4 regions of the Micromonospora sp. NPDC048947 genome follow, and region 1 is predicted to be linked to each of the others. Evidence: riboswitches for the same ligand, from Rfam matches in the RefSeq annotation. Region 1 holds a riboswitch; each other region holds the start of a gene.
The links. A riboswitch is a leader RNA that binds a small molecule or an ion and turns the genes downstream of it on or off. The one in region 1 is predicted to bind cyclic di-AMP.
Positions count from the first base shown of each region.

Region 1 (7,947 bases):
GACCTCGCCGGTGGCCAGGTCGTAGAGGCCGCCGACCACTGCCACCCGGCCGGCAGCCACCGGCCCGGCCAGCAGATCGTCCTCGCGCAGGGTGCGCACCGTGCGCCGGACGTGCCGGCGGATCGCCAGCGGCTGCACCGCCGGATCGTCGAGCCCCGCCTCGGTCACCGCCGGGGCGATCTCGTCCACCAGGTGCGCCAGCGACCCGCCGGGACGCTGCCCGGTGCGCAGCGACTCCACAGTTGCCTGCACCGCGCCGCACCGCTCGTGGCCGAGAACCATCACCAGCGGTACGCCGAGCTGCCCGACCACGTACTCGATCGAGCCGCAGACCGCGCGATCGAGCACGTGCCCGCCGGTACGGATCACGCAGATCGCGCCGAAGGTCTGATCGAAGATCGCCTCCAACGGCACCCGGGAGTCGATGCACCCCAGCACCACTGCGTACGGCTGCTGGTCGCCGGAGGCCGCTGCGGCGGCCGTCACGTCGTGTCCGTGCACCGGCTGACCACTGACGAACCGCCGGTTGCCGGCGAGCAGGTCGGCAAGCGCGGCGCGGGGCGTACCGCCGGCCTGGTGCCCCTGCCCCGACGTCGCGCCCATGGGTGCTCCCGACGACCCCATGCCGTCCAGCTTGGCCCGCCGCCGTCCAGGACGGGCGAGGTCGGGAATGTTCGCCACGGTGCGATTGGCGTGGTGTCATGGCGGGTAGCCGGTGTTACCGCCGGGTATCGGAGGTGCAGGTGGTACTGGGCGGCCCTGGGGAGGTGGCGATGCCGGAGCGGTTCGAGGTCGGTCTGCCGGACGGCGTACGGCTCAACGTCGAGGCGACGGGTCCGACGGACGCCCAGGTCACCGCCATCCTGCTGCACGGCTGGACGCTGGACGGGCGCGCCTGGCACCGGCAGGTCGACGCGCTCACGGCACCGCCGTTCGGCGGTGCCGTGCGGGTGGTGGCCTACGACGCGCGGGGGCACGGCCGGTCCAGCTGCATGGCGCTGCCCACTGCCACAGTGGCCCAGTTGGGTGACGACCTGGCCGCGGTGATCGACGCGGTCGCGCCGACCGGCCCTGTGGTGCTGGTCGGGCACTCGATGGGCGGCATGACGATCATGGAGTACGCGCACCGCCACCCCGCGCACTTCGCCGCCCGTACCGCCGGCCTGGTCTTCGTCTCGACCACCGCCGAGGGGCACACGCACACCGTCTACGGGCTCTCGCCGCGGATCGCCCGGTTGATCCGGCTGGCCGAGACGACCGGCGCCGGTGTGCTGGCCCGGTGTGGCTCGTGGCGCGCGCCCCGGGCACTGCTGAACGCGCTGCAACCGAGCATCCGGTGGATGCTCTTCGGTGACCGCTGCGAGCCGGCCGACATCCGCCTGGTGACGTCGGCGGTGGCTCGGGCCTCGCTGCGCTCGATCGGCGGGTTCCGCGCCTCCATCGGCACCCAGCACCGGCTGGACACCCTCGCCGCGTTGGCCCACCTGCCGGCCGCCGCCCTGGTCGGTGACCGGGACCGGCTGACCCCGCCACCGTGCGCCGAGTCGATCGCGGCGGCTCTGCCGGCCACCGAGCTGACCGTCTGCCCCGGTGCCGGGCACATGCTGATGATGGAACGTCCGGACGAGGTCAACGCCGCGCTCACCGGCGTGGTGCGGCGGGTGCTCGCCGAATCGCCGCCGGCTCACCGTGACGCGGCCCCCGTCGAGACGGGTGCCTGAGCACGTTCGCGCACCTCGGGCGCGGCGGGTCGGCTCCGGGGCCGTACTCTTCTCGGTTGGCCCGCGCGGTTCCCGCCGCCTGCCGGCGACCTCTGAAGGAGCGTGCGTTGACCGACCAGACCGGCCTGGAGCAGGAGATCGCCGTCGAGCAACGACACCTCGACCGGGTGTACGCCCGACTGGCCGAGCTGCGGCAGTCGGCCGTCCGGGCCGAGCGTGACGGCTACCGGATGGCCCGGGTGGGCACGCACGGCGCCCTGGTCGAGCGCGACGCGATGGTCTTCCACGCGGCGCAGCGGCGGCACACCCTGGACGCCGAGCACGAGGGGCTGGTCTTCGGCCGGCTGGACCTGCGCGACCGTCAGGTGCTGCACGTCGGACGACTGGGGATCCGCGACGAGAACGCCGTGACGCTCGTCGTCGACTGGCGCGCACCGGCCGCCGCCGCCTTCTACCAGGCCACACCGGCGCAGCCGCTGGACGTGGTGCGGCGCCGCACCATCCAGTCCCGCGCCGAGCGGGTCACCCGGATCGAGGACGACCTGCTGGACCCGACGGCCGCTCCGGAGGGGATGACCGTCGTCGGTGACGGCGCGTTGCTGGCCACCCTGTCCAAGGCCACCGGCCGGGGCATGCGCGACATCGTGGCGACCATCCAGCGGGAGCAGGACGAGGCGATCCGCTCGCCCGGCTCCGGGGTGACCATCGTCGCGGGCGGCCCCGGCACCGGCAAGACCGCTGTCGCCCTGCACCGGGCCGCGTTCCTGCTGTACTCCGACCGCAGCCGCTACGCCGGCGGCGGCATCCTGGTGGTCGGCCCGTCGTCGGTCTTCGTCGAGTACATCGGCTCCGTGCTGCCGTCGCTCGGTGAGGACACCGCGACCCTGCACTCGCTGGGCACCCTCTTCCCGGGGATGACCGCCACCCGACCCGACCCGCCCGAGGTGGCGGCGGTGAAGGGCTCGCTGCGGATGCGCCGGGTCCTGGAACAGGCGGCCCGCGACGCGGTGCCGGGCGGCCCGGGTGAGCTGCGGTTGCTCTACCGGGGCACACTGCTGCGGTTGGACCGGACCGCGCTGGACCGGATCCGGGACCGCGCGCTGCAACGCGGCGCACGACGCAACGAGGTGCGCCGAGCCGGTTTCGACGGGGTGTTCGCCGCGCTCTGGACGCAGGCCCGTGAGCTGAGCAGCGGTCGACTGCCGGAGCAACCGGCCTTCGAGGCGGAGATCGCCGAGCGGTCGGAGTTCCGGGAGTTCCTCAAGGCGTGGTGGCCCCGGCTGCACCCCCGGCACGTGCTCGGCTGGCTGGCGCAGCCGGACCGGCTGCGCCGGTACGCCGGGGGGATCCTCTCCTCGGCGGAGATCCGGCTGCTCAATGCCGCGTACCGGAACCTGGACTCGGCCGGGCTGACAATCGCCGACGTGGCGTTGCTGGACGAGTTGGACGCGCTGCTCGGTAAGCCCGCGCAGCCGGCCCGCGCGCGACGCGATCCGTTCCAGCTCGCCGGCGGCGTCCGTGAGCTGAGCACCCTCGGTGAACGGCAGCGGGCCGCCCGCGCGGCGGCCCGGGAGCGCCCGGAGGACTACCGGGAGTACGCGCACGTGGTGGTGGACGAGGCGCAGGACGTCTCGCCGATGCAGTGGCGGATGATCGGTCGGCGCGGCCGACTGGCCTCCTGGACAGTGGTGGGCGACCCCGCCCAGACCGCGTGGACCGGCGATCCGGAGGAGCTGACCCGAGCCCGCGACCAGGCGCTGGGCCGGCGCAAGCGGCACGACTTCACGCTCACCACCAACTACCGCAACTCGTCGGAGATCTTCGCGGTGGCGGCGGCGGAGATCCGTCGGCTCTACCCGGACCTGCCGCTGCCGACCGCCGTCCGCTCCACCGGGGTCGAGCCGGTGGAGCTGGTGGTGCCCGCGACGGGGTTGGAGACCGCGACAGTGGAGGCCGCCGCCGGCCTGCTGGCCGAGGTGGAGGGCACGGTCGGCGTGATCACGCCGGTCCCCCGCCGGGACGAGGTAGCCGGGTGGTTGGGCGCGCTCGGCGCGCCGAGGTTGCAGGTGGTGACCAGCCTGGAGGCCAAGGGCATGGAGTACGACGGAGTCGTGCTTGTCGCCCCGAGCGAGATCCGGGCGGATCCGGGGGCCGGGGTACGCACCCTGTACGTGGCGCTCTCCCGGGCCACCCAGCGGCTCACCACCATCGACCCGACCGGCTGACGTGTGCGGACTGCCGCCAACGGAAGGTGGTGGCCATACACTTGCACACATAGCGATGTGAGCATACATTTGACCGGGTCCCGGCCGGCGGCGGAAGGTGGTTCTCGTGGGCGCAGGTCATGACCACCACCATGGGTCCGTCGCCAATGCCGCACACCAGCACCGAGGTCGACTCTGGGCGGCATTCGGCCTGCTCGCCACCCTGATGGTGGTCGAGGCGGTGGTCGCCCTGCACACCGGCTCGCTCGCCCTGCTCTCCGACGCCGGGCACATGTTCACCGACGTGCTCGGCATCGGGATGGCGCTCGCCGCCATCACGGCGACCCGGCGGGCCACCGGCGACCCGCAGCGCACCTTCGGGCTCTACCGGCTCGAGGTGCTCGCCGCGCTGGCCAACGCCGTCCTGCTCTCCGGCGTCGCGATCTACGTGGTGATCGAGGCGATCCGCCGTTTCGGTGACCCGCACCAGGTCATCGCCGGCCCGATGCTCGCGGTGGCAGTGCTCGGCCTGCTCGCCAACATCGCCGCCTTCGCGCTGCTGCGCGCCGGGGCCCGGGAGAGCATCAACCTCCAGGGCGCCTACCTGGAGGTGCTCGGCGACCTGCTCGGCTCGCTCGGCGTCATCGGCGCGGCCCTGCTCATCACCGTCACCGACTGGTGGTGGGCCGACCCCCTGGTCGCGGTCGCCATCGGCGTGTTCATCCTGCCGCGCACCTGGCGGCTGGCCCGCGCCGCCATCCGCATCCTGGTGCAGGCCGCCCCGGAGCACCTCCAGGTGACGGCCGTGCACGACCGGCTCGCCGCCGTCCCCGGGGTCGTCGAGGTGCACGACCTGCACGTCTGGACGCTCACCTCGGGCATGGAGGTGGCCTCCGCCCACCTGACGATGGCACCCGGCGCGGAGGTCGGCGCGGTGCTCACCGCGGCGCGTACGGCCCTGCACGACGACTTCCGCATCGAGCACGCGACGTTGCAGATCGAGCCCGGCGCCGCTTCTGGAGCCTGCGGCTCCATCGAATGGTGACGGAGTCGTACTTTTCCGTGGTGACGCACGCACCGTCCGTCACATTGGCTGCAGCAGCCCCACCGGCACCGGTAGGCTCGGTCCCGGCCTCCACCAGGCGGCGCCCTCCCGGCGCCGGTGGCGGTCGCCGCCTAATCGCCCAGCTGGGCGAACCGGGGAACCATGTTCCTGGGGTGCATCCGCGTCAGCGGTAGGGATCTTCCGTCCCGAACCCGTCAGCTAACCCGGTCGGCGGCTGACGGAAGGACATGCGCAGTGGCACCAGCACGACCACCCGCCGCCCGACTGGCGGCCCTGATCGTCGCGATGTTCGCCCTCGGCGTCGCGCTTCCGGCCGGCACCGCCTCGGCCGCTCCCCCGACCGGCCTGCGGGCCGCCGCACCCGACTCCGACGAAGAGGGCGGCACCCCGGCGTTGCGCGCCCAGCTCGAAGCGGCCAGCAAGGGCTACCTGGACGCGAAGCGCGCCCTGGACACCTCGGTGCAACGGCAGAAGCAGCTCGCCACCCAGCTGAAGACCATCGAGGTCGAGATCGAGCAGCGCAACGGCAAGGTCGGCGAGATCGCCGAAGTGGCCTACCGCACCGGCCGGCTCGGTGCGATGTCGGCGCTGCTCAACAGCAACACCCCGGAAGGCTTCATGGACCGGGCGGCGGCGCTGGACGCGGTGGCGGCCAACGAGGACCGGGTGCTGCGCGACCTGCTGAACAGCAAGGACAAGGCCAACCGCACCCGGGTCGCCCTGGACGGCGAGATCAACGAACAGCGCAAACAGGTAGCGGTGATGGCCAAGCGCAAGGAACAGGCCGAACGGGCCCTGACCGTGGCCACCACACCCAGACCGCAGACCACCGCCGATGCCGGCTCCAACCGGGGCACCTCCAGCGCCAACGCGACTGCCGCGCCGCGCAACTCCGACGGCTCCTGGCCCTCCGAGTCGTGCAGCGTCAACGACCCCACGCCGGCCAGCGGCTGCATCACCCCGCGCACCCTGCACGCGCTCAACCAGGCCAAGGCGGCGGGCTTCACCCGGTACGTCTCGTGCCACCGCCCCAGCGGCTCCGGTGAACACCCGAAGGGCCGGGCCTGCGACTTCGCGGCGCAGAAGGGCGGCTTCGGCGGGAACGCCACCGGCGGCGACAAGACCTACGGCAACAACCTGGCCGCGTACTTCATCCGCAACGCGGACCGGCTCGCCGTGCTCTACGTGATCTGGTACCGGCAGATCTGGCTGCCCAGCAGCGGGTGGAAGTCGTACAGCGGGGCGCACGGCACCCCGTCGACCGACCACACCAACCACGTCCACCTGTCGGTCTACTGACCCAGCCGTCGTGATGCCTGTGAGTCATCGTGATGACTCACAGGCATCACGTGCGTCCGGGGGCCCGGCTACGTCGCCGGGCGTACCCCTGATGTCGTCGCTCGTCGGACGACCCGGCCGCGGTTCGCGGGCAGCATCGCGGTATGCCTCGGATCCGACCCACCACCCGCAAGGCGCTGCTCACACTGCACCTCGTCACCTCGCTCGGCTGGCTCGGCGCCGACCTGGTGCTGCTCACCCTCGGCATCGCCGTGCAGCGGGGCGCCGACGCGGCGGTGGTCTATCCGGTCACGGCCCTGGTCGGCACGGTGCTGTTCGCGCCGCTGAGCGTCCTGGTCTGGCTGATCGGAGTCGCCAGCTCGCTGCTCACCCCGTGGGGCCTGCTGCGCCACCGTTGGGTGCTGGTCAAACTCGTGCTCACCACCGTGATGGTCGGGCTGGTGCTGTTCCTGCTCACCCCGAACCTGCGCCACGCCGGAGCGGTCGGCGCCGCCCTGCCGGCACGGGATCGCGCCGACCTGGTCATCGCGCCAGCGGTGTCGACCAGCCTGATGATCATCGCGACGGTGCTGTCCACCTACAAGCCGTGGGGTCGACGTCCCGCCGCCCGACCGGCCCGCACAACCCGTGATCGCGCCGCAACCACGATCTAGGCCCCGCCGCCGCTCCACGCCGGCAGCAGGTCAAGGTGCGCCCTTCCCCGCGATCTTGCACTTACTGTCCCGACACATGGGGCATTCCGCTGATATCGACAACCGAAACTGCAAGATCGACGCAGCGGGCGGGGCGGGGCGGGCGGGGCGGGGCGGGGTGGGGGTGGGGGTGGGGGTGGGGTGGTCAGGTGGGCGGGGAGTTGCCGGTGCGGTCGAGGGCGGCGCCCAGCCGGGTGGCGAGGGCGAGGTGAGCGGCCTGGGCCTGGCGGAACGCGTACCGGAACAGTGGCGTCGGCGCGGTCAGGGTGATCTCGACGTCGATGCGGACCAGCCCGTCCGGCTCGGCGCGTAGTCGGGTGTGGTTTCGCACCGTGGTGGCCGGCCACTGGCGGGCCACCATGACGATCTCATCGGCGTCGCTGATCAGCACGTCCGCGTGGTAGGTGGTCCGGAAGCGCAGCGGACCGGCCGCCAACCGATCGTTGATCGTGTAGCTGGCCTGGGCGCCGGGCCGGGTTGGCACCCGGCGAACCCGGACGATCAGCGGATGCAGCTCGCCCTGCCGGGTCAGGTCGCTGAGCAACGCCGCCGCCTGGGCGGGTGAGCACCGGGCCTGGACGGTGTAGCTGAAGGTATCGCTGCTGAGCACACCGTCTCCCGCCGTCGGTTGTCGCCCGATCGTCCCGTACCGATGTCTGGCTGGCAACGCCCCGGGCTCTCCGCGCCGCGCCGGACCGGGCCGATGCGACGACCTGCCACCACCTGCGCCATTAAGGTCGGTTAGTGCGAAATCTTCCGAAAGTGCCGGAGGGCGGCCAGCATGAACGGCGACGACCGATGAGTGGGCACGTGATGGTCTTCGCGCCCACCCCGCAGCTGACGGTGACTGTGGACCAGCCCAACGACCACCCCGAGCTGCACCTGCACCCTGGCGGGCAGGGCGTCTGGCAGGCCCGGATGGTGATCTCCCTCGGTGTCGACGTGGTGCTCTGCGCCGCCCTCGG
Region 1 is NZ_JBEZFO010000005.1:229,909-237,855, reverse strand. It holds gene AB0B98_RS10300 (carbonic anhydrase) at 1-603, opposite strand, end outside; gene AB0B98_RS10295 (alpha/beta hydrolase) at 774-1,721, shown strand; gene AB0B98_RS10290 (AAA family ATPase) at 1,829-3,946, shown strand; gene AB0B98_RS10285 (cation diffusion facilitator family transporter) at 4,053-4,970, shown strand; cyclic di-AMP (ydaO/yuaA leader) riboswitch at 5,089-5,220, shown strand; gene AB0B98_RS10280 (hypothetical protein) at 5,277-6,290, shown strand; gene AB0B98_RS10275 (hypothetical protein) at 6,434-6,943, shown strand; gene AB0B98_RS10270 (SRPBCC family protein) at 7,128-7,592, opposite strand; gene AB0B98_RS10265 (PfkB family carbohydrate kinase) at 7,781-7,947, shown strand, end outside.

Region 2 (7,947 bases), on a different contig from region 1:
CTGTGAACTCGGCGGTGTGCACCCGCCCACCGTGTTGGAAGTCGAGGTAGAGACGGTAGCTGCCGGTCGAGGGCACCTCGGCGAGGAAGGTGACGGCCGGACCGGGTCGGGTGCGCCCATCGCCGGGCGTCCCGTCCGGGTGCACGTGCAGGTAGGCCAGATCGCCCTGGCGCAGTGCCACAAGGTGCCCGTACGCGCCCAGGTAGGGCTCCAGGTCGGTGACCGGCTGCCCGTCCCGGCTGACGGTCAGTGTCAGCGACGACGTGCGGCCGGGCTGCGGCGCTCCGGTCAGGGTGACCGTGTAGCCGTCGACCGTGGTGGTGGTCGCCGGGGCGGGCAGCGGCCGTTCGGTCAACTCGCCGGGGACTGTCACGTCCACGCCGAGGGTCAGCGGCTCACCCCCGGTCGGGGTGAAGTCGGCGAACGCCCGCCACTGCCCGGGGCCGGCCAGCGGGGTGTCGACCCGCCAGGTGCCGTCCGGGGCCAGCTCGGGGTGGACGTGACGGAAGCCGGAGAGGTCCCGACGGGCGACGATCAGGTGCATCTGCTTGTCGTGCGCCACGTCGTACCGGGTGACCGGGCGGCCGTCCGGGCCGGCGATCCGGAAGGCGAACTCGCCGGCCGGGGCGTCGACCGGTTCGAGGGTGTAGCCGTGTTCGGAGACGAGCAGCCCGCCGGGGAGCCGATCGCCCGTCCCGCCCCGTTCGTCCGCCGTCGGGGTGGTGGCGGCATCGTCGTGCCGGCTCTCGGCGGCCGGGGCGGTGTCGACGACCCTGCCGACCCCGTAGGTGGCGCCGAACACCGCCGCCAGGCCGACGGCGAACCCGGCGAGTCTCGTCACGGTACGCACGCCGGCCCGCCGATCACGCGTCGACGAGGTCGTAGCCGGCCTCGTCGACAGCGGCTCGGACGACAGCGGTGTCCAGCGGCTGATCGCTGCTGACGGTGACCCGGCCGGCCGCGAGGTCGACCTGGACGTCACGCACCCCCGCGATGGCGCCGACCTCGGCGCTCACCGCGCTGACGCAGTGCCCACAGGTCATGCCCTGCACCTGATACGTCGTGTTGACCATTGGATCGTCTCCTTCGCGGTACCGGTACCCGGTGGGGGTATCTCGACAGAGCCGACCGTACCATACCCCCTGGGGGTACGCTATCCTTGTCGGCATGACCGCACCCACCCCGATCCGCGGATACACCGCCAGCAAGGACCAGCTGCTCGCGCGGCTCCGCCGCGTCGAGGGGCAGGTCCGGGGCATCGAGAAGATGGTCGACGACGACCGCTACTGCATCGACGTGCTCACCCAGATCTCCGCCATCCAGGCCGCCCTCGACAAGGTGGCCCTCGGGCTGCTCGACGGGCACGCCCGGCACTGCATGCACGAGGGCGCCGCCGAGGGTCGGGCCGACGAGATGGCCACCGAGATGATGGCGGCGGTCGGCCGGCTCATGAAGCGCGGCTGACCGCGCTCAGTCCGGCGCAGGGTCGAGACGGACCCTGCGCAGCAACTGCGCGTTGAGCGCCACCACGATGGTGGACGCCGACATCAGCACCGCGGCCAGCGCCGGGCTCAACGCCACGCCGGCCCAGGCCAGCACCCCGGCGGCCAACGGCAGCGCCACCACGTTGTAGCCGGCCGCCCAGGCCAGGTTCTGTCGCATCTTCCGGTACGACGCCCGGGACAGCCGGACCACTGCCCCCACCCCGCGCGGGTCCGAGGATGCCAGCACCACCCCGGCGGACTCGATCGCCACATCGGTGCCCGCGCCGATCGCGATGCCCACGTCCGCCCGGGCCAGCGCCGGCGCGTCGTTCACCCCGTCACCCACCATCGCCACCACCAACCCCCGTCGCTGAAGCTCGGCCACCCGATCGTCCTTCTCCGCCGGCAGCACCTCGGCGAAGACCTCGTCGACGCCCGGTCGGAAGCCGAGGTCGGCGGCGACCGCCTCGGCCACCGACCGGGCGTCACCAGTGATCATGGCGATGGTGCGGACACCCTCGGCACGCAGCTCGTCGACGGCACGCCGGGCCTCCGGACGCACCTCGTCGGTCAACGCGAACGCACCGAGCACGGCGTCCGGCAGCCGCACCAGGTGCAACACCGCGGCACCCCGCGCCGACCACCGCCCGGTCGCGGCCTCCAGCTCCGCCGGGACCGGAAGGCCCAACTCGCGCAGCAGCGCCGGCCCGCCCACCGCGTACTCCGTACCGTCGATCGTCGCCTGCACACCGCGGCCCGGCAGCGACCGGAACCCGGCTGCCCGGGCCGGGCCGGCGCTCCCGACCGCCGCCACTATCGCCCGGGCCAACGGATGTTCGCTCTCCGACTCGACACCGGCCGCGATCCGCAGCACCTCGTCCCGCTCGACGCCGGACACCGTCACCAGGTCGGTCACGCCGTGCTCGCCCCTTGTCAGCGTGCCGGTCTTGTCGAAGAGCACCGCGCCGACGGTCCGCATCCGCTCCAGCGCCAACCGGTCCTTGACCAGAATCCCGGACCGCGCGGCGAGCGCCGTGGAGAGCGCCACGACCAGCGGGATGGCGAGACCCAGCGCGTGCGGGCAGGCGATCACCAGGACGGTGACCGCACGAACCACCGCCTCGTCCGGCTGACCGAGCGCGGTCCAGACCAGCACCGTCAGCACGGCGGTGCCGGTGGCCAGGTAGAACAGCGCCGCGGCGAACCGGTCGGCCAACAGTTGGGCCCGTCCACCGGAAGCCTGGGCCTGCGCGACCATGCGCTGGATGCCGGCGAGGGCGGTCTGCTCACCCAACGCCTCGACGCGCACCCGGACCGCCGAGTCGGTGGCGACGGTGCCGGCCACCACCCGGTCGCCCGTCGACCTGGCGACCGGCCGCGACTCCCCGGTGATCATCGACTCGTCCAGCTCTGCGGCGCCCTTGACGACCTGGCCATCCGCCGGCACCCGACCCCCCGGTCGGACCAGCACCACGTCGCCGATCCGCAGACCGGTCACCGGCACCGCCTCGACCCGCCCGTCCGCCGCCACCCGTTCGGCCTCGTCCGGCAACAGCGCGGCCAGCGCCGTCAGCGCTCCCCGGGCCTGCCCGATGGCCTTCATCTCCTGCCAGTGCCCGAGCAGCATGATGGTGACCAGCGCGGCCAACTCCCACCAGAAGTCCAGGTCGAAGGCGCCGACGCTGGTCGCCAGGGACGCGGCGTACGCGACGGTGATCGCCATCGCGACCAGCAACATCATCCCGGGCGCCCGGTCCCGGACCTCCCGAACCGCACCGACCAGGAACGGCCAGCCGCCCCACCAGAACACCACCGAGCCGAGCACCGGCCCCACCCAGTCCTGGCCGGGGACGCTGTCGTCCCCGGCCAGGCCCAGCTGACCCGACACGAGATGACTCGTCAGCACCACCGGGACGGTCAACACCAGGCAGACCCAGAACCGGCGGCGGAACATCGCCGGATCGTGCCCGGCGTGCTTGTCGTGCTTGCCGTGCTGGTCGTGCTGGTCGTGCTGGTCGTGCCCAGAGTGCTTGTCGTCGGGCATGGGTCCGGCGCGTCGCGGTCGGTCAGGATCGGGCGGTGTCGGAGCGGGCATGGCTCCAACATGCCGCCCCGGAGACCGCCGCGCGAGCGGTTCGGCCACCCGACACTCCGCCACGACCTGCGACCCCCGCGAGGGCTGGCTAGCATCTCCCACGATGGCCCTCCGAATGCCGCTGCACAGTCGGGCACCGGCGCCGCCACGTCATGGCGTCGCCCCCGGCCGACCGGGCCGAGCACTGACCGTCCGTGATCAGGCGGTCGTCAGGCAGCGATCAGCCCCGCCGTCCGCCGCGTTTCCACAGCAACTGTGAACCGCCCGGCCCGCTGACCCGTATCCCGCACCGGATCGTTGGGAGACTCGCCTTGGCCGCCGACCACACTCACCCCGCTCCGTCCGCCCCACCACGGGTGCGACGGATCCTCGTCGTGACTGTGGTACCCCTCTTCGTCGCCACAGTGCTGGCCGCGGTGCTGCTCTGGCCGCGCGGCGGGTCACCGCAGACCGATGGTGGTGCGGACGTGCCGCGCCACCCCGGCACCGTCACCCGGGTGGTGAGCGAGCCGTGCCCGCAGGTGCCGTCGGTTCCGGAGGGCACACCGAGGGTTGGCGACGGGCGGTGCGGCACTGTCGACGTCCGGGTCGACGACGGACCGAACGCCGGCCAGCAGGTACGAACTCCGGTGCCCGACGGGCCCGGCGCACCCCGGGTCGAGGTCGGCGACGAGGTCGTCCTGGTCGAGCTGGCCGATCCGGTTGATCCCACCACCAGCAACTGGAACATCGCCGAGCACCAACGCGGCACCCCGATGGTGTGGCTGGCGGTGGTCTTCGCTGCCGCGATCGTCGCGTTCGGGCGGTGGCGAGGTCTGGCGGCGCTCGCCGGGCTGGCCGCCAGCTTCGCCATCCTGCTCACCTTCGTGCTGCCGGGCATCAGCGCGGGCAGGTCGCCACTGCTGGTGGCGGTGGTCGGCGCGGCCCTGATCATGTTCGTGGTGCTCTATCTGACCCACGGGGTCACCGCACAGACCTCGGTCGCGGTGCTCGGCACCCTGGGCAGCCTGGTGCTGACCGGCGTGCTCGCCACCATCGCCACCGCCGCGACCCACCTCACCGGGTTCGGCAGCGAAGACGCCACCACCCTGTCGATGTTCCAGGGCGACGTGGACCTGCACGGTCTGCTGCTCGCCGGAATCATCATCGGCTCGCTCGGGGTGCTCGACGACGTGACTGTCACCCAGGCGGCCACCGTCACCGAGCTGGCGAACGCCAACCCCGGGCTGACCCGGTTGCAGCTGTACCGTGCCGCCACCCGGGTCGGCCGCGCGCACATCGCCTCCACTGTCAACACCATCGTGCTGGCGTACGCGGGCGCGTCACTGCCCCTGCTGCTCCTGCTCACCGCCGACGCGCGGCCGATCGGGCAGATCCTCACCAGTGAGTTCCTCGCGCAGGAGATCGTCCGCAGCGCTGTCGCCACCCTCGGTCTGATCGCCGCCGTGCCGCTGACCACGGGGCTGGCCGCTGTGGTGACCGCCGCCGGGCGCAGCGCTGCCGCGGCGTCCACCGACGCTCCCGCGCCCCGGCCCCAGCCGGACCGCAGCGAGGCACTGGCCGCACTCAGCTCACCGCGAACGGCCGGCTCCGACGAGCCGGACCGGACGCGGACCGCACCCCCATCCGAGGCCACCGACCGGTGGCCGGAGCCGAACAGGAGCACGGATACGACATGGTGACACTCCTCAGCGTGACCAGATCGGGCATCCACCCTGAGAACCACGTCACTGGTCACTCAACGCTATGGCGAAATGACGCTTTTGGTCGGCATCCAGGCGTAGCTCAGGCGGTCGACTCTCGGGTAACCTCGCTGCCGGTTACCGATGAAGGCGCGAAGCGGCGCCTGCGGTGCCACCGCCCAATCGCCAACCGGCGAGCCGGGGACCCAGGTGCCTGGGGTGAATCCGCGTCAGCGGTAGGGGCCACTTCCGCCCCGAACCCGTCAGCTAACCCGGTCGGCGGTCGACGGAAGGGAACATTGTGACGGCACCCCTACGCCGCTGGTTGACACCCGTGGTGGCCGTGATCGCCGCACTGACAGTGCTCGCCGGGCCGCTCCCGGCGCACGCCGCCCCGACGAACCCCACACCGTCCGGGCACGAGGAGGACGGCGAGCCCAAGCTGCTCAACGACGTCATCGAGCAGGCCAACCGCGACTACTCCGCCGCAAAGTCCAAGCTGGACAAATCCAAGAAGCGGCAGGGCGAGTTGGCGGCGGAGGTCAACCGCGCCAAGGCCGACCTGGACGCCTTGGCCCCGCAGGTCGGGCAGATCGCCGCCCAGGCGTACCGGACCGGCCGGATCGGCGCGGTCGCGATGCTGCTGGAGAGCGAGGCTCCCGACTCGTTCGTCCAACGCGCCGGGATGCTCGACGAGATGAACATGGTCAACGAGAAGAAGCTCTCCGAGGTCAACGAGGTGAAGGCCCGCGCCGAGCAGGCGAAGCTGGCCCTCGACACCGAGGTCCGCGAGCAGCAGAAGCAGACCGCCCTGATGGCGAAGCGCAAGAGCGAGGCCGACAAGGCGCTCTCCCTCGTCGGCGGCAAGGGCTTCACCGGAGGCCTGGTGGACGCCACCTCCAAGGTCGCGAAGATCGGCCCGGGTCGCACCGCCGACGGTGACTGGAAGCCCCAGTCGTGCAGCGAGAATGACCCCACCACGTCCGGCTGCATCACGCCGCGCACGCTGCACGCGTACAAGGAGGTCAAGGCGGCCGGCTTCAACCGGTTCGTCGGCTGCTACCGCCCCGGCGGGCCGTGGGAGCACCCCAAGGGGCGCGCCTGCGACTGGTCGCTGCAGAAGAGCGGATTCTCCCCGTGGCACAACAACGACACCCGGACGTACGGCAACAACGTTGCCGCGTTCCTCATCCGTAACGCCGACCGGCTCGGCATCTACTACGTGATCTGGAACCGGCAGATCTGGTTCCCGGCCACCGGCTGGAGTTCGTACAGCGGGCCGTCGAACCACACCGACCACGTGCACATGTCACTGCTCTGACCCGCACGATCCCCGTCGAGGGCCGTTCCGCGTGATGCGGAGCGGCCCTCGACGCGTCAGACGGTGGCAGGCGCGGCCGGGTCGGTCGAGGCCGCGGTCTCCAACGCCGCCAGGCCGGCCGGCACGGCGGCCACCGGGCGCACCGCGCCGGCGGCCAGCCGGTAGGACACACCCACCACCGCGCACCGCCCCTGCGCCACCGCGTCGGCCAGCACGGGCGACTGCCCGAGCAACGTCTCGACGGTCTGTGCGATGTGGATGTCGACGATGCCGTCGATGTCGTCCACGCCCTCGGCCGCGGCTCGGCGCAGGCTGGGCAGAACGGCGTCGACCACCGCGCCCAGATGGCCACTCGGCGCGGCGCCGGTCGAGGCGGACTCCCGGGCGGCCTGCACCGCACCGCAGGAGTCGTGGCCGAGCACCACCACCAGCGGGGTGCCGAGGACTGTCACCGCGTACTCGACGCTGCCGAGCACCTCGGGACCGGCGGTGTGCCCGGCGGTGCGAACCACGAACAGGTCGCCCAAACCCCGGTCGAAGATGATCTCGGCAGCCAGCCGCGAGTCGGAGCAGCCGACGATCACCGCGAACGGGTGTTGCCCGTCGGCCACGGCGGCCCGGTGCCCGGCATCCTGGTTGGGGTGGCGTGGGGCGCCATCGACGAAGCGCCGGTTGCCGGCGACCAGCTCGGCGTACGCCCGGGTCGGCTCGCTGAGCGCGGCGGCCCGGTCGGTGGTCCGCTGCGGACCCGGCTGACCGCCGGAGCTCCCGGTATGACTCATCCCGCACCTCGTCTCGACGCATCTGACCTGGTCAAACCGGCTCTCCGCCGGCCGGGCGGCGGGCGCTGGCTCGTGCTCCACCGTCACACGCACCGTAAGATGCGTCAAGGTATGCGTGATTTAGATTTCATACGTTGACTTCGGCCACCCCCTGGGCAACCTTCCCGGGGCGGGGCGGACCAGACTCTCGCGAGGGCAGACGGACATCCGGAAAGGCGGTCACACGATGGCGAGCACGGTGACGGACGAAACCGGCGGCGGGCGGAACTGGACGTTCCTCACCAATCACGGGCACGTCCTGCTGGCCATCGCCCGCGATCCGACCGCCCGGCTGCGCGACGTCGCGGCCGAGGTCGGCGTGACCGAACGGGCCGCGCAGGCGATCGTCGCCGACCTGGAGGCGGGCGGGTACCTGCACCGCACCCGGGTCGGGCGACGCAACGAATACACACTCAACCCGGCCGGCCGGTTCCGGCACCCCGCCGAGGCCGACCGGCAGGTCGGCGACCTGCTCGCGCTGTTCGCCGACGACTCCACAGCGAAGGCAGAGCCCCGGGCCTGACAGTGGTCACCGGGGGCCGCT
Region 2 is NZ_JBEZFO010000019.1:45,322-53,268, forward strand. It holds gene AB0B98_RS24970 (hypothetical protein) at 1-850, opposite strand, end outside; gene AB0B98_RS24975 (copper ion binding protein) at 864-1,073, opposite strand; gene AB0B98_RS24980 (metal-sensitive transcriptional regulator) at 1,168-1,464, shown strand; gene AB0B98_RS24985 (heavy metal translocating P-type ATPase) at 1,471-3,528, opposite strand; gene AB0B98_RS24990 (YibE/F family protein) at 3,891-5,261, shown strand; cyclic di-AMP (ydaO/yuaA leader) riboswitch at 5,428-5,558, shown strand; gene AB0B98_RS24995 (hypothetical protein) at 5,563-6,582, shown strand; gene AB0B98_RS25000 (carbonic anhydrase) at 6,639-7,364, opposite strand; gene AB0B98_RS25005 (MarR family winged helix-turn-helix transcriptional regulator) at 7,603-7,926, shown strand.
Region 2: linked by a shared signal. The riboswitch ahead of AB0B98_RS24995 (hypothetical protein) and the one ahead of AB0B98_RS10280 (hypothetical protein) in region 1 are both predicted to bind cyclic di-AMP.

Region 3 (5,623 bases), on a different contig from region 1:
GCAAGCGGTTGCACGACAGTGATGGTTGCGGCGCTCGCCTTGATTACCGCCCCGAGCTTCCCTAATGTGGGGCACCGACCGCTGTGGGTCGTCTGCCTCGGCCCTTCCCTCACGCGAGGCGCCCGGCGGTCGGTTGCAAAGGAGTCGGTGCCGGTGGCAACCATGCCCCCTCATCGTCACGACCTGAATGCGTCTGCTCGCTCTGGTGGCCTGCGTCGCGTCGCGCACCGGGTGCTGATCCTGGTCGCCGCGGCGGCCGTCGGCGCCGGTCTGCTGACCGCGCCGGCACATGCCGCGCCCACGGTCGACGAGATCGAGGCTCAGATCGACAAGAAGTGGGAGCAGTTGGAGCCCACCATCGAGCAGTACAACAAGGTCCGGGCGCAGCTGAAGGTCAACCGGCAGAAGTCGGCGAACCTGCAGAAGAAGATCGAGCCGCTGGCGTTGCAGAGCGAGCTGGCGCTCAACCGGGTGGGCGACCTCGCCTCCCGTTACTACATCTCGGGCCCGTCGCACGACATCGGCGCGCTGCTGGTCAGCGCCAAGCCGGACACGCTCACCGAGCAGCTCACCATCCTCGACCGGCTCGCTTCGCAGGAGCGCAAGGAGGTCGAGGGTGTGCTGGCCGTGCGGGCCAAGTACGACGGCGAGAAGCAGAAGCTGGACGCGCTGATCGTCACTCAGACCAAGCAGCAGAACGAGCTGGCGGCGAAGAAGAAGCAGATCGACGGCGAGATCAAGCAGCTCGAGGCGTCGATGCCCAAGACCACTGTGGTGACCGCGGCCTGCCCGACCATCAACGGGGTGGTCAGCGCGGCGGCCCGCACCGCGATCAAGACCGCCTGCGGCAAGGTCGGCAAGCCGTACGTCTGGGGTGCCACCGGCCCGAACTCGTTCGACTGCTCGGGGCTGACCCAGTACGCCTACAAGGCGGCCGGGATCTACCTCACCCACCACACCGGTGACCAGTGGAACGAGGGCAAGGCCATCTCGCGGGGCGATGCCCGCCCCGGCGACCTGGTCTTCTTCTTCTCCGGCCTGAGTCATGTCGGGCTGTATCTGGGTAACAACCAGATGGTGCACGCGCCACGTGCCGGTAAGCCGGTGCAGGTGTCCAGCATCACCACAATGCCCATCGCCGGGTTCCGCAGACCCGGCTGATCCACCTCGCGCGACACGACGGCCCCCGGTCACCGACCGGGGGCCGTCGTGGTTCTCAGCGGGGCGCGCCCACCGGGGACGGCAACAGCTGCACGTCGGCGAGGTCGACGTACATGATCCGGTGGCCGAACTGGATCTGCGCGTACCGGTTCTTGCCGCGGATCACCGTCCAGTCGCCGGGTGAGGAGCCGTCGAACGTGCTGGCCCGGTAGTACTCGCCGGCCAGCACCGCGCCGACGGCGTACCGCTGCCCGGCGGCCAGGGTGTACTGGAGCGGCGAGATCGCCTGGTAGGGCACCCCTTCCGGGTACGCCGCCTGCTCCGGGTACGCCCGTCCGTAGACCGGAATGGTGGTTCGGCCGGGCTTCGGCGTGGCCACCACGCCGACTGTCCAACTGGCGGTCGGCGCGGACGCCGGGTTGTGGAACCAGGCCCGCTGCCCGAGGTACCAGATCGCCGTCCAGTCACCCTGCCGCCCGGCCAACGCGTACGTCTGCCCGGCGGACGCCCGGGCCCCGTGGTCGGACACGGACATCGTGTTCGGGGTGCCGTCGGGACGGAGCGCGATGTCGTTCACCAGCGGCGCGTCCGCCGACGGTGCGCTGCGCAGCACCACAGCGGAGGAGCCGCGTGGCGCGCAGGGCACGCCCGCTGTGACGCAGTCGGTGAACGCCGGCTGGTTGGTGGCGTAGTCCGGGTCGATCCGGACCAGCCCGGTGGCCGGGGTGCCGGTGTCCAGTCGAGGCGCGTGCAGCAGGTCGAAGTAGTGCGTCCAGTCCCAGTACGGGCCCGGATCCCAGTGCATCCCCCGCACTGTCGAGGGAATGGTGCCGGGCACGTTGTCGTGGCCGATGATGTGCTGGCGGTCCAGCGGAATGCCGTACCGCAACGCCAGGTGCCGGACCAGCTTCGCCGATGTCCGGTACATCGCCTCGGTGTACCAGGTGCCCTGCGCGGCGAAGCCCTCGTGTTCCAACCCGATCGACTTCGCATTGACGTACCAGTTGCCGGCGTGCCAACCGACATCCTTGGTCTTCACGTGTTGGGCGATGTGCCCGTCGACCGAGCGCAGCGAGTAGTGCCAGCTCACGTAGGTCGGATCCTGGACGAGTTGCAGGGTGGTGGCCCAACTCGCCTCGGTGTCGTGGATGACTATGTACTCGATTTTCTGCCGTGCGGGCCGGTCGGAGAGGTCGTGGTTGCCGTAGTCCCCGTCGCCGAACGCCTCGTAGGGCGCCGGGATCCACTCGCACGAGATGCTGCGCGGGCACTCCACCCCGTCCGGGCGGGCCAGGCGGCGCAGGCCCAGCCGGTCCAACCAGGAACGCTCGGGCCGCACCGCGCGGGCCGGCAGGCTGACCCGCTGGCCGTCGTCGGTCACCCGGGACTGGCCCGCGCCGATGGTGGTGAAGACCTCGTCGGCGAAGGCCGCGGCGGCGTCGGCGCTGTCCGCGCCGGAGTAGCGGGCCACCGCGCCGTACCAGGCCGCCGGGTCGGTGTCCGCGCCGACCGGTGCGCCCAGATCCCTCTGGTACGCGCTCAGCAGCGCGGCCCCGCCCCGGATGTTGAGACCCGCGTCGGTGCGCAGCGCCTCGGGGGTGGCGCCGGTCAGCGTGGCGGCGGCGTCGACGGTCTGCAACGCGGCGGTGGACGGCGCGGGTGCCTCGACCGGTCGGGGCGCGGGCACCAGTGCGGGACGGGAGTCGTCGCCGCGCGGGTCCTCGGCGCCGGCGTCGTGGTGGCCGCGCCCGGGGAGGGCGGCCACGTGCCGCGCGTCGGTCAGGTGCATCGGGCCGTAGCCGCCACTGGTGCTCGGTGTGCCGGCGTTGGTGTCCCAACGGGACTCCAGGTATGAGACGCCGAGCAGCACGACGGCCGGCACGCCGTACTCGCTGGCCGCTGCGGCGTACTGCTGCTGGCGGTCGGTGGTGGGCGCGGCTGCGGCCGGGCCGACGGAGAGTGGCACCGTGGTCGCGGCGGCTACCACGGTGGCGGCGAGCAGTGCGCGCCAGCCTGTCGACAGGGTTGGATGGTGCATCGAACCCCCTAGATTCTCGCGGAGTGAGGTCAGGTCACCATCGCGCCGTCCGGGAGGTCACGTCAATACCTTTCCATCCATCGAAGCAGAGGGAAAGAATTCTTCACACACGGTCGGTGACCTCGTCCAATCGGTACGGAGTGTCACTGCCGCACGGGTTGCGGATTGGTAACAGGCGTCTCTACTCTGGTCATTCGTCGGGCCGACAGCAGCTCCGCCCAGCCCGGGCGGTAACGGACCGACACCGCCGAGTCGTTTCCGAGCGAACCGGGGACCCAGGTCCCTCGGGGTGAATCCGCAGCCACTGCGGTAGGGCGCCGACTTCCCGCCCGAACCCGTCAGCTAACCCGGTAGGCGGTCAGGAAGAAGGAGTACGAGACCCCGGTGGCACTCCATGCCCCGCGGCCGTCGTCCGAGCGGTCGGCATCAGCCGGCCCGACGCCGATAGTGCCGCGCCCACGCTGGTCCCGCTTCACCACCGCTCTCGCCGCGCTGGCGGGCATCGCCGTCGTCCTGACCGGCAGTGCCACGGCGGCCCACGCCGACCCGTCCGTCGCCGAGATCGAGCGCCAGATCGACGCCGACTGGAACAAGCTCGAACCGATCATTGAACGGCACAACGCCACCCGCACCGACCTCGCCGCGAAGCGCAAGCAGGCGGACGCCCTGGCCGCCCGGATCACTCCGCTTGAGCGCCAGGTCGACGCCGCGATGGACAAGGTCAGTGCCCTTGCCGTACGCGCCTACAAGGGTGAGAACGTCTCGACCGTCAACGCGGTGCTGGGCAGCCGGTCGCCCAGCGAGGTGGTCGGCCAGCTCGAAATGCTCGACCGCTTCGCGCACAACCAGCAGAAGGACGTACGCCAGGTGGCCGACCTGCGCGACCAGTTGGCCGCGCAGAAGGCGCCGCTGGACGAGATGGTGGCCCAGCTGACCCGCACCGAGGCTCAGCTGGCGGCGAAGAAGAAGCAGATCAACGAAGAGATCGACCGCCTGCAGAAGCTGCGCCTCAAGGTGTACGGCAACGGTGGCGGCGGTCCGCTGCGTCCGGCGCCCTGCCCGGGTAGCTACCCAGGCGGCGCCGCGGGCACCGCTGTCAAGTTCGCCTGCGCGCAGATCGGCAAGCCCTACGTCTGGGGTGCCGAGGGCCCGAACTCGTACGACTGCTCCGGGCTGATGCTGGCCGCCTGGGCGAAGGCCGGCGTGTCGCTGCCGCACAACGCCGCCGCCCAGAGCCGGGTCACCAAGAACGTCAGCAAGGGCGACCTGCGCCCCGGCGACCTGGTCTTCTACTACAGCGACATCCACCACGTCGGCATGTACGTCGGCGGCGGCTGGGTGGTGCACGCCTCGCAAGCCGGCCAACCGATCAAGATGAAGAAGGTCGACGACGGTCCAATCCACAGCTACGGCCGTCCCGGCTGACCCCGGACCACCGAAGGGCCCGTCGCGAACTGTCGCGGCGGGCCCTCGTCGTCGTGGTTCTAGCGGGTTGGCCAGGTGCGCCAGTGCTGCCAGGCGCGGCTGGGTGTCGGCCCCCGCTGGCCCTGGTAGCGCGAGCCGTAGACCACCGAGCCGTACGGGTGCTCGGCCGGCGAGGAGAGTCGGAAGATGCAGAGCTGCCCGATCTTCATGCCCGGCCACAGGGTGATCGGCAGGTTCGCCACGTTGGAGAGTTCCAGCGTCACGTGACCGGAGAAGCCTGGGTCGATGAAACCGGCTGTGGAGTGCGTGAGCAGCCCGAGCCGGCCCAGGGAGCTCTTGCCCTCCAGCCGGCCGGCGAGCTGGTCACCCAGCGAGATGACCTCCAGCGTCGAGGCGAGCACGAACTCCCCCGGGTGCAGCACGAACGGCTCGCCGTCGGGAACCTCGACCGCCGAGGTCAGGTCGTCCTGCTGCATTGCCGGATCGATGTGGGTGTAGAGGTGGTTGTTGAAGACCCGGAACAGCCGGTCGAGTCGGACGTCGATGCTGGAGGGTTGGACCAGGGTGGGCTCGAACGGCTCCAAGCCCAGCGTGCCGGCCTTGATCTCGGAGACCAGGTCGCGGTCGGAGAGCAGCATCGGACCACCATAGCCGCGTTGCCAAAGGTGGCCGGATTCGGTGGCGGTGACCAGCGCGTCGAGGTCGCTGCTCGTACATTTGTTCGATAGAATGCCCACATGGCTTCCTGGTCCGAATTCGCCGCCGACGAGCCCCGACTCGCCGACGGGATCCGCGTTCTCCTCCAGCAATACGGGCCGGGCTTCGGCTATCTGGCCACGGTCCGTGCCGACGGCGGGCCCCGCGTCCATCCGGTCTCCCCGGTCATCACCGCCGAGGGGCTGTTCTGCTTCATCATCGACTCGCCCAAGCGCCGTGACCTCGAACGTGATGGCCGTTACGCGCTGCACTCGTTCCCCGCGGAGGAGAGCGACGACGAGG
Region 3 is NZ_JBEZFO010000002.1:298,712-304,334, forward strand. It holds gene AB0B98_RS04745 (NlpC/P60 family protein) at 148-1,161, shown strand; gene AB0B98_RS04750 (peptidoglycan recognition family protein) at 1,217-3,199, opposite strand; cyclic di-AMP (ydaO/yuaA leader) riboswitch at 3,435-3,570, shown strand; gene AB0B98_RS04755 (NlpC/P60 family protein) at 3,584-4,624, shown strand; gene dcd (dCTP deaminase) at 4,684-5,262, opposite strand; gene AB0B98_RS04765 (pyridoxamine 5'-phosphate oxidase family protein) at 5,362-5,623, shown strand, end outside.
Region 3: linked by a shared signal. The riboswitch ahead of AB0B98_RS04755 (NlpC/P60 family protein) and the one ahead of AB0B98_RS10280 (hypothetical protein) in region 1 are both predicted to bind cyclic di-AMP.

Region 4 (7,947 bases), on a different contig from region 1:
GCCACCACCCGGATCGCGCTGGACGCTGTCGGCCCGGAAGACTGCAACATCCTCTTCCACGACGCGGTGCGCCCGCTGCTCAGCGGCCGGATCGTGCGCGAGTGCGTCAACGCGCTCTGGAGCTACGACGCCGTGGACGTGGCGATCCCCTCCGCGGACACGATCATCCAGGTCGACGAGAACGACTGCATCACCGACATCCCGGTGCGCTCCCGGCTGCGCCGTGGTCAGACCCCGCAGGCGTTCCGCTCCCCCACGATCCGCGCGGCGTACCAGATCGCCGAGGACGACAGGGACTTCGCCGCCACCGACGACTGTGGCGTGGTTCTGCGCTACCTGCCCGGCACCCCGATCAAGGTGATCGACGGTTCGGACGAGAACATCAAGGTCACCCACCCGGTCGACGTGCACCTGGCGGACAAGCTCTTCCAGCTCGCCGCCGCGCAGGCGCCCCGACTCACCGACCACCGCAGCTACAGCGAGGAGCTGACCGGCCGGACCATCGTGGTGTTCGGCGGCAGCTACGGCATCGGCCACGAGTTGACCGAGCTGGCCCGGCGCTACGGCGCCCAGGTCTTCCCGTTCAGCCGTTCCAGCACGGGCACCCACGTGGAGCGGGCCGAGGACGTCGAGGCCGCGCTGACGACCGCCTTCGAGGCCACCGGCCGGATCGACCACGTGGTGGTCACCGCCGGCATCCTGGAGAAGGGCGCCCTCGCCGAGATGGACGAGGAGACCATGGACCGGCTGCTCCAGGTCAACTTCGTCGGCCCGGTGACCATCGCCCGCCAGGCCCTTCCGTACCTCCAGCAGACCAAGGGCCAGTTGCTGCTCTACACCTCGAGCTCCTACACCCGGGGCCGGGCCCGCTACGCGCTCTACTCGGCCACCAAGGCCGCCCTGGTCAACCTCACCCAGGCGCTCGCCGACGAGTGGGCCGACGTCGGCGTCCGCGTCAACTGCATCAACCCGGAGCGCACCGCCACCCCGATGCGGACGCGGGCCTTCGGCGAGGAGCCGGAGCACACCCTGCTCGCCGCGGAGGCCGTCGCCCAGTCGTCGCTGGACGTGCTGATCTCCGACCTGACCGGTCAGGTGATCGACGTACGCCGGGCGCCCGGCGACGGGCCCACGCCGAGCGTGCCGACGCAGTCCGGGTCGGGTCGGGTCGAGGCACCGGCCGGCGCGACGTCCACCAACTGACGTCGACGGCTGCGGAACCACGAACGGAGCGACATGCGCGGCGACCTGGTCCGAAAGCTGGCCGCCCGGTGCCTGACCACCGGGTTGGCGGTGCTGGCCTTTGTCGTGCTGGCGCTGACCGGCGCCACCGGCTGGGGGCTGGCGTTGGCGGTCGCCGCGCTGGCCGCCTCGGCCGCCGAGCAGCGGATCCGGCCCAGCGCCGACCTGGTGGCGGAGACCGCGTTGATCGCCGCGGCGATCCTGGTCGGTTACTCCCGGCGGCTGGACGACGGGCTCGACCTCGCGCTTGTCGCCACCGGGCTGGTCCTGCTGGGGCTGGTGCTGCTGGTGGGGCCGCTGCGCACCGCCGGTGCTCTGGAGATCCGGGCGGCCAACCTTCCGGTACGCGCCTGGACGCCACTGATCGCCGACCGGCTCGGCACAGCCCTGCTCGGGCTGCTCGCCGCCGTGGCGCTCGCCGCCGCGCTCGCCCTGCCGGCCGGTGTGGCGCTGGCCGCCAGCCTGCTGGTCGGCGCGGGCGCCGGTGCGGTCGCTCTGGACCTGGCCCGGCGACGGTTCCGCCCACGGTCCGGGGGCGGGTCGGTGGCCGCCGCGCTGCGCCGGCACCAGCCGGAATTCCTGCTCTACTTCTCCGCGCCTCCCGGCTCGGAATACCAGGTCACCATGTGGCTGCCGTACCTGCAACGGATCGGCCGGCCGTTCCTGGTCGTGCTGCGTGAGCCGGAGTTCCTGGCCCCGATCGCGGCGGCCACCGACGCGCCGGTGGTCTACTGCCCCACCCTCGGGGCGCTGGACGAGGCGTTGGTGCCGACCCTGCGGGCGGCGTTCTACGTCAACCACGGTGCGAAGAACAGCCACTGTGTCCGCTTCACCCAGCTCACCCACATCCAGCTGCACCACGGCGACAGCGACAAGGCGCCGAGCGCCAACCCGGTGTCGGGGATCTTCGACCGGATCTTCGTGGCCGGGCAGGCGGCGATCGACAGGTACGCCCGCGCCGGAGTGCAGATCCCGGCGGACAAGTTCGTGGTGGTGGGTCGCCCACAGGTCGAGTCGATCGACGTACGCCCGGAGCCCGCAAGAGGGTTGGCGCACCCGACCGTGCTCTACACGCCAACCTGGACCGGGCACAACGCCGACGCCGACTACTGCTCGCTGCCGGTGGCCGAAAGCCTGCTGCGCCGACTGTTGGAGCGCGGCGCGACGGTGATCCTGCGAGCCCACCCGTACACCGCGCAGAACCCGGCGTCGGCCCGCCAACTGGGCCGCCTGACCGAGCTGCTCGTCGCCGACCGGGCCCGCACCGGCCGCCAGCACGTGGTCGGCGCGTCGGCTCGGAAGCTGAGCCTGACCGAGTGCGTCAACTCCGCCGACGCGCTGGTCTCCGACGTGTCCGGCGTGATCTCGGACTTCCTCTACTCCGGCAAGCCGTACGCGGTCACCGACATGGGCGACGAGGGCGACCGGTTCGTGGAGCGGTTCCCGCTGGCCGGGTCGGGTTACGTGTTGCGTCGGGACATGTCCAACGTGGACGAGGTGCTGACCGCGCTGCTGGACACCGACCCGCTGGCCGAGGCCCGCTGGGCCACCCGCCGCCGCTACCTGGGCGACTTCCCGGCCGAGGCGTACGCCGAGGCGTTCCTGACCGCCGCCCGCCGGGAGCTGGCACCGGCTGAGACACTGGCCGCGTCCACACCGGCGTAGCCGCTCAGCGGTACGGGTCGAGCAGCGCCAGCACCGCCGCCGGGTCCTCCACGTGCGCGTTGTGCCCGAGACCGGGCAGCGTGGCTACCGGTACGCCGTACTCCTTGAGCTGTTCGTCGGTGACCATCGGATCGTTCTCCCCGCGCGCCAGCACCACCGGCACGTCGGTCGCCGCCAGCAGCCCGGCGAGGTCGGGCTCACCGACGGCGAAGGCGGTCGGGTCCATGGCGAGGCGCCACCGGCCGTCGACCTGACGCAGCCCGGCGTCCACCACCGGGTGGTCCGGCGGGACCAGGCCGGCCAGCCCGGAGACCCGCAGGTAGCGGCGAGCCGCCTCGGCCCGGGTGGCGAACCAGCTCACCGGCCGGACGGCGAGGTCGGCGGCGCGGGTCAGCTCGTCGGGTGACCAGACGGCCTTGATGCCCAGCCCGACCACGGCGTCCACGGGCGTACCGGCGGCGCGGGCGGCCAGCGCGAGGCCGACCACCCCGCCCAGCGAGTGCCCGAGCACGACGAGCCGGTCGCCGGGTGCCAGGCCGCGCGCTACCTGGTCGGCGAATCCCGCGAAGGTGTACGACTGAAGCGGTGCCGCCCAGCCATGGCCGGCGAGGTCCGGTGCCAGCCACCGCCCCGCCCAGCGCTGCTCCAGCAGCGGCGCCCACGGCAACCAGACGTCCCCGGTCGTGCCCATCCCGTGCAGGAGCAGCAGGACCCGCCCGCGACCGGCGTGACCACCCGATTCATCCACCACGGCCGCAGTCTCCCACGGTTCACGACCTGGTACGAGAGCCGTCATCCACACCGCACCCACCAAAGGTTGATCCATTGTAAAGTTCCGGGCCGGACGGAGAGAGTCACCTGTCGATTCCGTCCGGAGGGGAGCCACTGTGTACAGGATGTACAGGTTGGCGCTGGTCGCGGCACTGGCAGCCGTCACGCTCGGCGTACCGCACCGGGCGTCCGCGACGCCATCGGACGTGGCCGCACCAAACGGCGCAGCGCCCGCGGCGGCCGACCGGGTGCTGCGGGTCTACAACAACAACATCGAGAACCTGGTGGTGAACAACTCCGACGGGAGCTGCACCCGGATCTCCGGACCTGACCACCTGACCTCGATCCTGGTCGACGACGCCGGTCGCACGGGCACCAGCGGCGTGGTGGCACCCGACATCCTGATCGTGCAGCAGGTGCGCGGCACCGGCCAGGCCGAGGCGTACGCCGACCAGCTGTCGGCGAAGTTCGGCTACCCGGCGGGCAGCTACGGGGCGATCGTGGCGTGGAGTGACCCGGAGCCGTGGGGCAGCACGCACAAGTGCAGCTCGCAGTCGCTCGGCGACCTGAAGAAGAAGCAGACCAACGCCATCATCTGGAACAAGCGCACGCTCAACCTCGCCAGTGGCGACATCTCGAAGTACTGGAGCGCAGGCTGGCTCAGGCCGGGCACGGCGTACGCGAACGGCGCCGGGTGCACGCTGTACAAGCCGCCGAACAGCGACCCGGACAGCACCGACTATTACAAGTGGAAGCGGACCAGCGCGATCGCGGCGCGCTTCACCATCAAGGCGACCGGCACCAGCGTGTTCGCCGCGACGATGCACCTGCCGCAGGAGAATCGGCAGAACGCCTGCGCCGGCGACGGCGACCGGGGCATCGCCAACAGCGGCATCCACCTCGGTGCGGACGCGACCACGCTGTTGAACGCGTCGACGATCCGCGTGGTGGGCATCGACGCGAACCGCACCGGCATCGCCCCCGGCACGCTCAGCGGCTACGGCATGACCGGGTACGGATCGGCGGCCACCAACGGTTCCAGCAAGATCGACTACTTGTTCGTCAGGGGCGGTGTGCAGTCGTCCGCCGTCGACCACACTGTGGTCGGGACGAAGTCGAACCACAAGGCGTTGTACGGCTTCATCACCTACTGACCGCACAGCCGAAGACGCCGCGGGCGCCGGCCCCTTGTGGGGGACGGCGCCCGCGGCGGTCAGCGTGCCCGGGTCAGGCGGAGTAGCCCCGGCTGGTGATCCAGTTGGCCAGGTCGATCGTGGTGATCCAGTACGACGGGTCGGCCGGGTTCGCCGAGTCGGCGATCCGCACGGTGCGACCGTTGTCCTTGTAGCCCACGACGGCGATGTAGTGCCCGCCGCCGTAGGAGTGCCAGCCGCCGTCGGTGTCGGTGGCGTCCCCAACGACGTTGGCCACCACGCCGCGGCCGTCGGTGATGGCCTTCACCACGTCGGCCTGGAGGCGGTCCATCTGGGCCGGGCTGGGCGCGCCGGGGAACATCCGGGTCCGGTACGGGGAGCCCTTCACCTCGGCGTTGAGCACCCGGGTGGTGTCCTCGGCCGAGTTGGTGCCCATCTCGGTGGTGCCCAGCTTGGCGCCGAGCTGCTCCTGGGTGCGGTCGATGCCGGCGGCGCTGAGCGCGTTGCGGGTGGCCGCCGGACCGCAGTTGTAGTAGGTGTTCTGCGCCTCGTAGTCGTAGTCGAGCACCTTCGTCGCGGGCGGCTTCGGCGGCGTCGGCTTACGGGTCAGGTCCGGGTTGCTGCTGGCCTTGGCGGCGGGGGACGCGGCGCTGGTGGCCGGGGCGGCAGTGGTCGGGGCGGCGCTGGCCGAGGGGGACGCGTCCCGAGCCTCGCCGCGGGAGGCGGCGACGTCGCTGCGCATCTCGGCGACAGTGGTCGCGGTGCGCTGGCCGGCCGGGGCGTCGTCGGCAGTGGTGAGCAGGGCGCCGGTGGTGGTGGCGATCGCGAGGGCCGCGGCCGAGGCGGCCACGATCTGGTACGGGCGCTCGGTGGCGAGGCGGCGGAGCTGACGCTTCAGGGTGTGCTTCACGGGGTCCTCCACGGATCGGGGGGAGAGCGGCACACCGGGGCCGGACCGGTATCCGGGCAGGCGCCAGCGCGCGGACCGTGGTCCGCGGATGGTGAACCGCTCAGGGGAACGCCCGGCGCGGCCGGGCGGGGAAGGCGATGACCCGGGGGGTCAGCTCACCGTCACTGGACGAATGAGCGGGTGCATCGCCGCGCCGTGGAGGCAAGGGAACAACCGAGGGGTGGAAAGGTGCTGCACGAGGAGTTGACTCCTTCCGACACCGCCTACCGGGTTAGCTGACGGATTCGGGCGGGAAGATCGCCCTACCGCGGGCCGTGGCTCGCGGATTCACCCCGGACTTACTGGTGGGTCCCCGGTTCGTTGATCACGATTAAGCGGGTCGATGCGGCGTCGCCTCTTGCGATCGGTTACCGCATCGGACAGGACGACAGTACTGGCGGCTCCGCGCCCTGCCAAGCCAGGTTCACCTGCGTAAACCCCAATCGGTGAGACAATTTCTCCGCGTATTGCCGATGATGTGACTCGATGGGACAACCGGTTACGGCGACGCCTATGGGCGACAACCGGACAGGCCGCAGAGAATGCGACCAGAATCGCGGGAACAATCCCGCCGATCGCGTCGGACGTCCTAATTCACGATTGGGTGACCGGCCTCACATCACGGATTGGGCTCAACCCACCCGGGCCGGGCGCCACAGCGCCACGACGGCGGGACGCAGCGCCCCGGCCACGGTGCGGCGCGCGGGGACCACTGTCGGGCGGAGCCGGGCCGCCGCCGCGTACGCCTCCTCGGCGAGGGCACGAGCCGACTCCGCGGCCAACTCGGCGTCGCGCCAGGCGGCCCGCTCACTGTCGGCGGCCACCTGGTAGTCGGCCAGCCGCGCATCCCTGACCACCCGGCTGATCAGCACCTCCTGCTCGACCGGGTGTCGCCGGGGATCCCAGCAGCGCCGGTGCCCGAACACGTCGCCGAGCTGCGCCATGGTCAGGTCGCCCCGCCAGTACGCCGCCATCGCCGCCCGGTGCAGATAGCGTTCCCGGGCGGCGTACTCGGCGGGGGTGTGCGGGGTCTGCGGGGTGGGCAGCGCACCGGCGCCAGCGAAGCGACGCGCGGCGGTGTCCGCCTCGTCGTACCCGATCCAGGCCCGCTCCAGCTGCTCCTGAGCGGTCAGCCAGGCGGCGCGTCGCCTCCTGGCTGTGGTGGCCGCGCCGGCCGCGGCGACGGCCACCTCCTCGGCGTAGCGGCGCCTGTCGACAGCCTCGGCGGCGGCCAACTCCCGAGCAGTGGGCCCGGCCGGGAGCGGGTCGTCAGTGGGCCGGTTCCGTTCGGGGCGGGCGGCCAGCACGGTGAGCAGGCCCAGGGTCAGCAGGAACAGCGTCGACCAGATGGCGGCGGCCCGCGGCATCTCGGTCACGAACTGGTAGAAGACGACGGTCTCCATGGTCGGCACCTCGGGGAGAGAGCAGTGCGATGGGGAGCCACGCCGACCTGCGGGCCACTGTGGCCACGGGTCGGCGGGTCAGAGAGCGGGTGGGTCGACAGGGCGCGGTGACGGGACGGTCGTCCCGGTGGCTCAGCGCCCGGGTGGGGCCCGGGAAGCCCGACCGCTCGCGGCGTCGACGAGGGGCGGCAGGTCAGCCTTGGCCGCGCGGACCGGCAGTGCGTCGGCCACGATGGTGTTCTGATCGCCGGGGAGCGCCACCGGCGCGTCGATCGACCATGTCGGGATCGCCTCTTCGGCGGCCTGCGGCGCCACCGCCAGGGCCGGCCGGGCCGCTCGGGGTGACCCGGGGTGCCGGTAGGAGGCCGCCGGCGAGCCGGCGGCGACAGTGGCCGGCACCGCGCTCGACGTCGGCACCGGGCCGGGTGGTGGCGTGGCGGCCGTGGCCGGGCCTGCGCCGAGCGCCAGGGCCGCGACGACGGCGAGGCTGGTCAGCACCCGGGTCGCCCAGCGCGCCACCCACCACAGCGGACAGGTGAACGCGACCGGAAGCACGCCCCAACGCTACCGTCGCGCCGACCCGGGCGCACCGACCCCGGGCGTGTCGGATCACGCCGCGCCGACCCTGTTGACCAGGGTGGACGTTGTCAGCGCAGGTCGACGTACGTTGATCGTCCGCCGGCCTGACCGACCTCGTCGGCAGGTCCGTCGACCTCGCCGCGGGCGCTGCTTGCACTGTCACGTGCGTCGTCGTCGCCGCCCG
Region 4 is NZ_JBEZFO010000003.1:149,723-157,669, reverse strand. It holds gene AB0B98_RS06200 (bifunctional cytidylyltransferase/SDR family oxidoreductase) at 1-1,203, shown strand, start outside; gene AB0B98_RS06195 (CDP-glycerol glycerophosphotransferase family protein) at 1,237-2,907, shown strand; gene AB0B98_RS06190 (alpha/beta hydrolase) at 2,912-3,658, opposite strand; gene AB0B98_RS06185 (hypothetical protein) at 3,804-4,832, shown strand; gene AB0B98_RS06180 (C39 family peptidase) at 4,906-5,754, opposite strand; cyclic di-AMP (ydaO/yuaA leader) riboswitch at 5,988-6,129, opposite strand; gene AB0B98_RS06175 (hypothetical protein) at 6,414-7,184, opposite strand; gene AB0B98_RS06170 (hypothetical protein) at 7,317-7,739, opposite strand; gene AB0B98_RS06165 (acyltransferase) at 7,832-7,947, opposite strand, start outside.
Region 4: linked by a shared signal. The riboswitch ahead of AB0B98_RS06180 (C39 family peptidase) and the one ahead of AB0B98_RS10280 (hypothetical protein) in region 1 are both predicted to bind cyclic di-AMP.